One region of the Kitasatospora sp. NPDC056800 genome, then DNA from elsewhere that is predicted to be linked to it. Evidence: riboswitches for the same ligand, from Rfam matches in the RefSeq annotation. Region 1 holds a riboswitch; each other region holds the start of a gene.

What was found. A riboswitch is a leader RNA that binds a small molecule or an ion and turns the genes downstream of it on or off. The one in region 1 is predicted to bind cobalamin.
Region 2: linked by a shared signal. The riboswitch ahead of ACFRQN_RS25775 (CoA-acylating methylmalonate-semialdehyde dehydrogenase) and the one ahead of ACFRQN_RS03590 (prenyltransferase/squalene oxidase repeat-containing protein) in region 1 are both predicted to bind cobalamin.
Region 3: linked by a shared signal. The riboswitch ahead of ACFRQN_RS36925 (ribonucleoside-diphosphate reductase subunit alpha) and the one ahead of ACFRQN_RS03590 (prenyltransferase/squalene oxidase repeat-containing protein) in region 1 are both predicted to bind cobalamin.
Region 4: linked by a shared signal. The riboswitch ahead of ACFRQN_RS00735 (cobalamin biosynthesis protein) and the one ahead of ACFRQN_RS03590 (prenyltransferase/squalene oxidase repeat-containing protein) in region 1 are both predicted to bind cobalamin.

The regions. Positions count from the first base shown of each region.
Region 1 is NZ_JBHUAL010000008.1:69,685-71,874, reverse strand. It holds gene ACFRQN_RS03595 (hypothetical protein) at 1-390, opposite strand, end outside; cobalamin riboswitch at 523-599, opposite strand; cobalamin riboswitch at 678-822, shown strand; gene ACFRQN_RS03590 (prenyltransferase/squalene oxidase repeat-containing protein) at 930-2,190, shown strand, end outside.
Region 2 is NZ_JBHUAL010000130.1:21,089-23,278, reverse strand. It holds gene ACFRQN_RS25775 (CoA-acylating methylmalonate-semialdehyde dehydrogenase) at 1-848, opposite strand, end outside; cobalamin riboswitch at 1,058-1,249, opposite strand; gene ACFRQN_RS25770 (alcohol dehydrogenase catalytic domain-containing protein) at 1,389-2,190, opposite strand, start outside.
Region 3 is NZ_JBHUAL010000263.1:2,508-4,697, forward strand. It holds gene ACFRQN_RS36925 (ribonucleoside-diphosphate reductase subunit alpha) at 1-966, opposite strand, end outside; cobalamin riboswitch at 1,159-1,293, opposite strand; gene ACFRQN_RS36930 (glycosyltransferase family 39 protein) at 1,366-2,190, opposite strand, start outside.
Region 4 is NZ_JBHUAL010000002.1:24,517-26,706, reverse strand. It holds gene ACFRQN_RS00740 (alpha/beta hydrolase family protein) at 1-822, opposite strand, end outside; cobalamin riboswitch at 1,122-1,255, shown strand; gene ACFRQN_RS00735 (cobalamin biosynthesis protein) at 1,363-2,190, shown strand, end outside.

The DNA of each region.
Region 1 (2,190 bases):
GTCGATGCCGGCCGCGTAGGCGTTGAGGACGGCGCGCTCGTAGTCCGTGGCCACGGGCGAGGTGCCGGGCCAGCCGGGGGCGGCGAGCTGGTTGCGGTAGACGAGGCGGGCGTTCTTGCCGGTGTCCCCGCCGGGGGTCACGTCGGCGGCGGCCGTTCCGGCGGCGGCGAGCGCGCTGAACGCCCACTCGTTGGAGAGTCCGCCGCCGGTGACGTAGCTGCCGTCGGCGGCCTGGAGGGACTTCAGGTACGTGACGCCGGTGCTCTTGGAGGTGGCTATCTGGGCCGGGGTGGCCGTCGCGTGGGCGGGGACGGCGGAGAGCAGCAGGGCTCCGGCTGTCAGGGCGACGGTGGTCGCCGAGGCGGCGCGGGACGGGGTGGGGAGGGGCACGGGACAGGCTCCTTGGGGTGGCGGGCGCCGACCCTGCCCCGGGACTCCCGCGTCCGCTCGGGGCGCGCGACTGCCGGAGCGGTCGCCGCCCGGATCGCGTGGGCCGGCATTCGCCGTGGTGCGTGGCCGGGCGGGCATTCGGGCTCGGGACGGTACGGTCACCGCCCCACACCGCTGCGCGTCAGCCCCGGGTTCGCACCGGGTTCCCCCGCTCGGCCACCGCGGACGCTACCGCACAGGTCCGTCGCCCGACGAGGTGATGTGATCGACCTGACGCCCCGTTGACTCTCCGTCGGTCAGCGTGGTCTGATGAACCGATTTTTTGCCCTCGGCATTCAGGGGAAGCCGGTCCAACTCCGGCGCTGACCCGCAACCGTGGACCCACCTGGGGGTGGGTGAGCCGGAATGCCTGGACCGGGGGTCTGTTCACAGAGCACTTGCGTCGTCGCGGACTACGACGCGGTTTCGACGGCCCCCGTGCCCGCGGGCGACCGTCGGCTGCGCCGTCGCCTCGCGTGTCGACCGACCAGGGAGTCGTCGTGAGGGTCAGCAGCAATCGCACACGTCACAGGAACCGGGACCTCGCCTCGCTGGTGGTCGCCGGCACCGTCGCCGTCGCCGCCTGCGGCACGGTCCTGCTCGGGTACCCGGGTACCGCCTCAGCCGACCCGATCGAGCAGTGCACGGCGACGACGGGCGCGATCGTCGCCGTCGACTTCACCCACTGGGGCGGCGGTGTCGTCCGGGGCTGCGACGCCCACCCCACGACGGGCATGAACCTGCTGCACAACGCCGGCTTCACCACGACCGGCACCGAGCACGACGGACCGGCCTTCATCTGCCGGCTCGGGACCGGGACCTTCAACGGTGGCGCCCAGTACCCGACACCGGCCGAGGAGCCGTGCGTCAACACCCCGCAGGCCACCGCGTACTGGTCGTACTGGATCGCCGAACCCGGCCAACAGGCCTGGTCCTACAGCCGGTTCGGGGCCGGCACGCAGAAGCCCAAGCCCGGCGAGGTCGAGGCCTGGGTCTACGGCGGTACGGACATCGGTGGCACCAGCGGGGCGCCGAACTTCACCCCGGACTCCGTCCGCGCCAGGAACGGCGGCCCCTCGCCCTCCGCCTCCCCTTCGGCAACCCCGACCACGAGCCCGACCGGATCCCCCTCCGCCACGGGCGACCCGGCGGCCGCCGCGGCCTGGCTGGCCGGCCAACTCGTCGGCGGCGACCACATGGAGAACTGGGCCGCCCCGGGGCCCGACTACCCCCGGACCGCCCTCACCGCCATCGCGCTCGCGGCGGCGGGGACGCAGGACCCGGCGCTGCGCAAGGTGGTCGCCTTCCTCGACGCCCACACCGACGCGTTCCTGCACCCCGACGGGCCGGCCGGCGCGCCGGACACCAGGGCCGCCGCGCTGCTGGCCCTCGTCGCCGAGAGCACCGGCCGCGACCCGCGCGCCTTCGGCGGGCGGGACCTGGTCGCCGCGCTCACCGACCACGTCTGCACGGGGGCGGGGGAGAACGGCAGGTGCACCGCCGCCGGGGACTTCCTCGGCGCGTCCTCGCCCTGGGTCCAGTCCCTCGGCGTCATCGCCCTCCAGCGCGCCGGCGTGACGCCGCCCGCCCCGGCCCTCGCCCGGTTCGCGGCCTTCCAGTGCGCCGACGGCGGCATGGCCGGTTCGATGATCGTCGCGGGTGACCACTGCGAGTCCGACCCGTCCGCCACCGCGATCGCCGCCCTCGCCCTGCGGACCGCCCCCGGCTACGAAGCGGCCGCCAGGAAGGCCGCCGACCAGC
Region 2 (2,190 bases), on a different contig from region 1:
ATGCAGCGCTCCCCGGCCGAGCCGTACCCGGCGCCGATCAGCGCGTCCGCCGCCTGGTCGAGGTCGGCGTCCGGCATCACGATCAGGTGGTTCTTGGCCCCGCCGAAGCACTGCGCCCGCTTCCCGTGCGCGGCGGCGGTGGCGTACACGTACTGGGCGACCGGCGTGGAGCCGACGAAGCCGAGCGCCTGGACGCGCGGGTCCTCCAGCAGGGTGTCCACGGCCTCCTTGTCACCGTTGACGACGTTGAGCACGCCCGGCGGCAGCCCGGCCTCCAGGAACAGCTCGGCCAGCCGCAGCGGCACCGAGGGGTCGCGCTCCGAGGGCTTGAGCACGAAGGCGTTCCCGCAGGCCAGCGCGGGCGCGGCCTTCCAGAGCGGGATCATCGCCGGGAAGTTGAACGGCGTGATGCCCGCGACCACGCCGAGCGGCTGGCGCATCGAGTACACGTCGATGCCCGTCCCGGCGTTGTCGCTGAACTCGCCCTTCAGCAGGTGCGGGATGCCGGCGGCGAACTCCACGACTTCCAGGCCGCGTTGGATGTCGCCGTGGGCGTCGGCCACGGTCTTTCCGTGCTCGGCGGAGAGCAGCCGGGCCAGCTCGTCCTTCTCCTGCTCGACGAGCTGGAGGAACCGCAGCAGGACGCGGGCCCGCCGCTGCGGGTTCCAGGCGGCCCACGCGGGCTGGGCCTGCGCAGCGTCGGCGATCACCGCCTCGACCTCGGCGCGGCTCGCCAGGGGCACCCGGGCCTGCACCCGGCCGGTGTTGGGGTCGTACACGTCGCCGAAGCGGCCGGAGGTGCCGGCGGTGGGCTTGCCGGCGATGAAGTGGGTCAGTTCTCGGACCATCGGTTCCTACTCTCGACAGGGGTGGGGAGAGGAGGAATGGAGGCCGCCGCCGGTCGGCGGGCGCACGGTGGTGCGCCCCTCGGCACGGGCGTACGACGGTGTGACGGTACGTCAGGACGCGGGCGCCCCGGCGGTCGTCGGCACGGGACAGCCGGGCGCGGTGGAACGGAAGCAGCCCGGAGTCATGTGTGTCGTCTCCATCCTCGTGGAAAACACGAACCACCCGCGGCCGGTATCCTGACTCCCGGATCACCGCACGCCCTCAGGCCTTCCCGGCTGGCTGCCAGTGGCCGTCATCTGCGAGGACGGACTCCCCGGTCACAGTGGCGGGACCGTGCCGGACTCACACCGGCTTCCCTGACACCGCGGACCTGCCGTCGACCATATAGTTGGACGTCCTAGTAAGTCCAGGGGTACGCGCCCGCGCCGCGCCGCCGGAGGGCCGCTCACCCCCGTCCACCTGCCCGGACACGCCGGGAGCCGGCCCCGAGGGACCGGCTCCGATGGCCGACTCCGAGGGCCGACTCCGAGGGCCGCCGCTCAGCGGCCGGTGGTGACGACCATGCGGAAGCGGGCCCGATTGGCGGCCATCTTCTCCACCGCCGCCGCGGTCCGCTCCAGCGGCACCTCCTCGACCCAGGCCCGCACCCCCGTCTGCGCCGCGAAGCGCAGCGTGTCCTGGGTGTCGACCGCGATGCCCGAGGAGTGCGCGTAGACCTTCCGGTCGCCCTGGATCAGCTGCAGGGCGCTCAGCTCCAGCGGCTCCGCCGGGAGTCCGACCATGACGAGCTCGCCCCGACGGGTGATCCCGTCGATCGTCGCCACCACGGCGGGCGCGTTGGTGACGGTGGACAGGACCACCTTCGCGCCCCCCAACTGCCGCAGGGCCTCGGCGACATCGCCCGCGGTGCTGTCGATGTAGTGGGCGGCGCCGAGCCGGAGCGCGAGCGGCCCCTTCTCCTGGCCGCGGGCGATGGCGACGGTGCGGAAGCCCATCTTCTCGGCGAACTGGACGCCCAGGTGGCCGAGTCCGCCGATCCCCAGGATGGCGACGGTGTCCCCGGGCCGTGCGGCGGAGCGGCGCAGGGCGTTGAAGACCGTCACCCCCGCGCAGGCCAGTGGCGCCGCCTCGACCGCGGTGAGCTCGTCCGGGATCGCCGCCAGGGCCACGGCCGGGACGACGACGGAGTCGGCGAACCCGCCCGGATAGGCGACGCCCGGGATCTCGACCCGCGCGCAGTGCAGGCCGTCGCCCGCCCGGCACGCGTCGCAGTGCCCGCAGCTGCCGCCGTACCAGCCGACCGCGACCCGGTCGCCGACCCGCCAGCCCTCCACGCCCTCG
Region 3 (2,190 bases), on a different contig from region 1:
TTCGCCGGTGTTGTCGCGGAGCTCCAGGAACTCCTCGATGTCGGCGTGCCAGGTCTCCAGGTAGACGCAGGCCGCGCCCTTGCGGCGGCCGCCCTGGTTGACGGCGGCGACCGAGGAGTCGAGGGTGCGCAGGAACGGCACGATGCCGTTGGACTTGCCGTTGGTGCCGCGGATCAGGCTGCCGCGCGAGCGGATGCGCGAGTAGGACAGGCCGATGCCGCCGGCGTGCTTGGACAGGCGGGCGATCTGCGCGTAGCGGTTGTAGATCGAGTCCAGGTTGTCCAGCGGCGAGTCGAGCAGGTAGCAGCTCGACATCTGCGGGTGCCGGGTGCCGGAGTTGAAGAGCGTCGGCGAGGAGGTCAGGTACTCCAGGCGGCTCATCAGGCCGTACAGCTCGGCCACCTCGCGCACCGACTGCTCGGAGTCGCCGACCGCCAGGCCGCAGGCGACGCGGAGCAGGAAGTGCTGCGGGGTCTCGATCACCTTGCGGGTGATCGGGTGGCGCAGCAGGTAGCGGGACTGCACGGTGCGCAGGCCGAAGTACTCGAAGCGGTCGTCGCCGGCGGTGTCGATCAGCGCGTCCAGGGCGGCGGCGTGCTTGGCGACGAAGTCCGCGGTGGTGTCGCCGATCAGGCCCTCGGTGTGCCCGACGGCGATCGAGGCGGAGAAGGACACCGAGCCCTGGCTGTTCGCCTCGTCGACGATCTCCAGCGCGAGCAGGCGGGCGGCCAGCTTCGAGTACTGGGGGTCCTCGGCGATCATCGACGCGGCGGCGTCCACGGCCAGCCCGCGCAGCTCGGCGAAGTCCGAGCCGGCGTGGCGGCCGCGCAGCGCGGCGGCGGCGACATGGCCGGGGTCGACCTCGGTGAGGTCGGTGCTGCGGTCGGTGAGCAGCCGCAGCAGCGCGCCCCCGGGGTCGGAGACCGTCGGGTCGGTGAAGGCGGTACCGGAGCCCTGGGCGGGCAGGGTGGCTGAGGCAGCGGTGGTCAAGGCGCTCTCTCCTGGCGGCGATCGGCGGCGGTGCTCGGGGGGCCACCGGGCCGATCTGGGCAGGGGAGCACGGCGCGAACGCAAAAAAGCGTCGCGCGAGGTGACTCCCCGGCCCGCCCGCGAGGCCCGGAGGGGTACTGCTGGTGCCGGCGCGGCCTCTGCGGGAGGGCCGTGGCGCACGCCGTCGGCAGGTACTCGGACTCGCGGGGTGCGGCTGCTGGAGCCGCCCGCTCACCGCTGCGGGGCAGTCCCGGATTCGCACCGGGTTCCCCTGCATCGACAGCAGAAGCGAGCATACATGTTGTGCCGCCGGACTGCGGCGGCACCATATGTTGTGCCTGTCGTGTCGCGGATGTGCGTGGGCCGGGCAGCCGGTCAGTGCTTCAGATAGACCTTGTACGTGCTCGAATCGCCGGTCGGCGAGGTGAATTGGGCGACCAGCCGGTAGTGTCCGGCGGCGCCCAGGGCCTCGCTCAGGGCCCGGTCGGTGGCCCTCGGCGCGGTGCTGTCGAGGACGACCATGGTGAACCAGCCGTCCCGGATCGCGGCGACGCTGCCGTCGTCGCCGTGGTGCTCGACCCCGGCCCCGTCGCGGTAGTCCGTGCCGGCGCGCGCGGAGACCCACTGCTCGGGCTTGGAGACGCCGCCGAGGTAGTACTCGGCGAGTCCGTCGACCTCGGTGAGGTAGCGGCCCTGGGGCTCCGTGTGGACCCGCAGGACGGCCAGCAGGCGGCCGGAGTCGGGCCCGTTCTGGTAGCGCAGCGCGGACTGCTCCAGGCCGAGGGCGAGCAGGGCGACCCAGACCAGGATGCCGAGCTGGGGGTGGCGGAAGTGGGCGCCGACCAGCCGGGTCAGGCCGACCCCGGCGAGCGGGGCGGCCAGCAGCATGCCGTAGCCGAGGTGGCGGAACAGCGCGCCGGAGGTGCCGGTCCACAGGTGGGCGGCGGGGACCAGCAGGGCGGTGGCGGTCAGGACGGCCCCGAGCAGGGCGCGCCGGCCCCGGGTGGTGGGGAGGGGCTCCTTCTCCGGCGCGTCGTGCTCGGGCATCTGTTCGCGGCGCGCGTAGGCGATGGTGCCGGCCACCGCGAGGACGGTGAACAGGCCGGCCCACTGGAGCGTGCCGAGCAGGACCGAGCCGGCCGAGCCGGGGGCGTTGCCGCGCGAGGGCGACCACCCGGCGACCTTGCCGAGGGTGCCGTA
Region 4 (2,190 bases), on a different contig from region 1:
GCCCTGGAAGCCGGCCCGGGCGGCGTCCCGGCGGGCGGAGGCGGGCAGGTCGAGCACGGGCGAGTCGAGGATCAGACCGCGGACGGCGTGCGACCAGGCGGAGCGGGCCACGGTCTGCAGCACGATGGTCGCGCCGACGGACCAGCCGTACAGGATCACCTTGCCCGCGCCGCTGTCGAGCGCCAGCCGTACCGCCGCCTCGATGTCGCGCCACTCGGTCTCGCCGAAGTGGCTGAGCCCGTCCGGGGAGGCGGGGGCGCCCCGGTCGCCGCGGTAGGTGACGGCGAGGGCGGGCAGGCCGAGCCGGTCGAGGACGGGGAGCACCGGGAGGGTCTGCCGGCGGTCGTCGCCGGGGCCGTGCACCAGGATCACCCAGGTGCCGCGCTTGCCGTCGAGCCGCCAGGCGGGGAGGGCGCCGAGCTCGCCGTCGGCGGCGGTGTCGGCGAAGGCGAGGCCGAGCGCCTCGGTGGGGTCGCCGAGGTGGACCCGCGGGGTGAAGCGGACCTCGGTGCCGGGGACGAGGGTGCCCCGGTCGGCGCGGACCAGTCGGCGGGTGACGCCCTGTTCGTCGGCGTGCAGCACCTCCTCGACGACCGCGTGCCCGCCGTCCGCCCACTCCACCGCCCAGCGGCCGGGGCGCAGGCTCGCGGGGCCGCGGGTGAAGGTGACCCGGCCGGCGGCGAGGGCGCGGACCTGGACCGGCCCGGACTCCTGGACGGCGGTCACCGGACGGACCATCCGCTCGGAGGCCCGGCGGCCGACCACCAGCACGGCGGCCCCCACCGCGGCGGCCGCCACGACGGCGGCGGTTCCCCAACGCATCTCGCTCCCCGCTCTGTTGTTCACGGACGTTGTTCACGGACCGGACGGTGTTCGAGCCCCAGTTCACCGGCGCTCCGCCCGAGCGGCCACCGGGCTGGGCCGTCCGGGTCACCCGGCGGGCGCTCCCGGGGTGCTCAGGGCGGTACTCAGGGGGTGCCGGTGGCGGGGGTCGGGGCGGGGCCGCGCCGGGCGATCCGACCGGGCGTCAGCGGCGTCCCCGTGTGACCAACCCCTCCGTGACCTCGGTTGACTCCCGGTTCGGGCCCGTGATGGGATCCTGGGGCCAAACGGAGGCATGGAGAGGAAGCCGGTGGAAGTCCGGCGCGGTCCCGCCACTGTCACCGGGGAGCACGCTCGGAACATCGCCACGGCGGGCCGTCGACGGCCGCTGGAAGGCTCCGGGGGTGCGTTCGACCCGGAAGCCAGGAGACTCTCGCCGCCGTCACGTCGATCCAGGGCGCGGACCCTGAGTGAGGACACGCACGCGATGCAGGCTGCCCCGCCCGGCCGGACTCCGAGCTGCCCTCCGCCGTGCGGCCGATGACCCCGCGCGCGCCTTCCCCCGCTCCGCGCCCGCTGACCCGAGCCTCGCGCCCGCTGGCCCGCGCCGCCGTGTTCGCACTCGGCGCCGCCGCGGGCTACGCCGCCGACGCCCGCTTCGCCGACCCCCGCCGGGGCCACCCGGTGGCCGTCTTCGGCAGCGCCGCGACCCGGCTGGAGCGGCGGCTGTGGCGCGACGACCGCGCCGCCGGGGCCGGGTACACCGCGCTGTGCGTGGGCGCGGTCGCGGCGGGCGCGTTCGCCCTGGACCGTACGGTGGGCCGGCGCCCGCTGGGCCGGGCGGCGCTGGCGGCGGCCGCGACCTGGACGGTGCTCGGCGGCACCTCGCTGACCCGGGAGGCCCGCACCATCGGCCGCTCGCTGGCCGCCGGCGACCTCGCCGCCGCCCGGGAGCGGCTGCCGCACCTGTGCGGGCGGGACCCGAGCGCGCTGGACGGGCAGCAGATCGCCCGGGCGGTGGTCGAGTCGGTGGCCGAGAACACCGCCGACGCCGTGGTGAACGCGCTGACCTGGGGCGCCCTGGCCGGCACCCCCGGCCTGCTGGCCTTCCGCGCCGTGAACACCCTGGACGCCATGGTCGGCCACCGCTCGCCCCGCTACGCCCGGTTCGGCTGGGCCTCGGCCCGGCTGGACGACGTGGCGGGCTGGCCGGGCGCCCGGCTGACGGCGCTGCTGACGGTGGCCGCCGCCCCCGAGCCCCGGACCGCCTGGCGGGTCTGGCGGCGCGACGGCTCCGCGCACCCGAGCCCGAACGCGGGCCAGGCCGAATCGGCGTTCGCCGGCGCGGTGGGCGTCCGACTGGGCGGC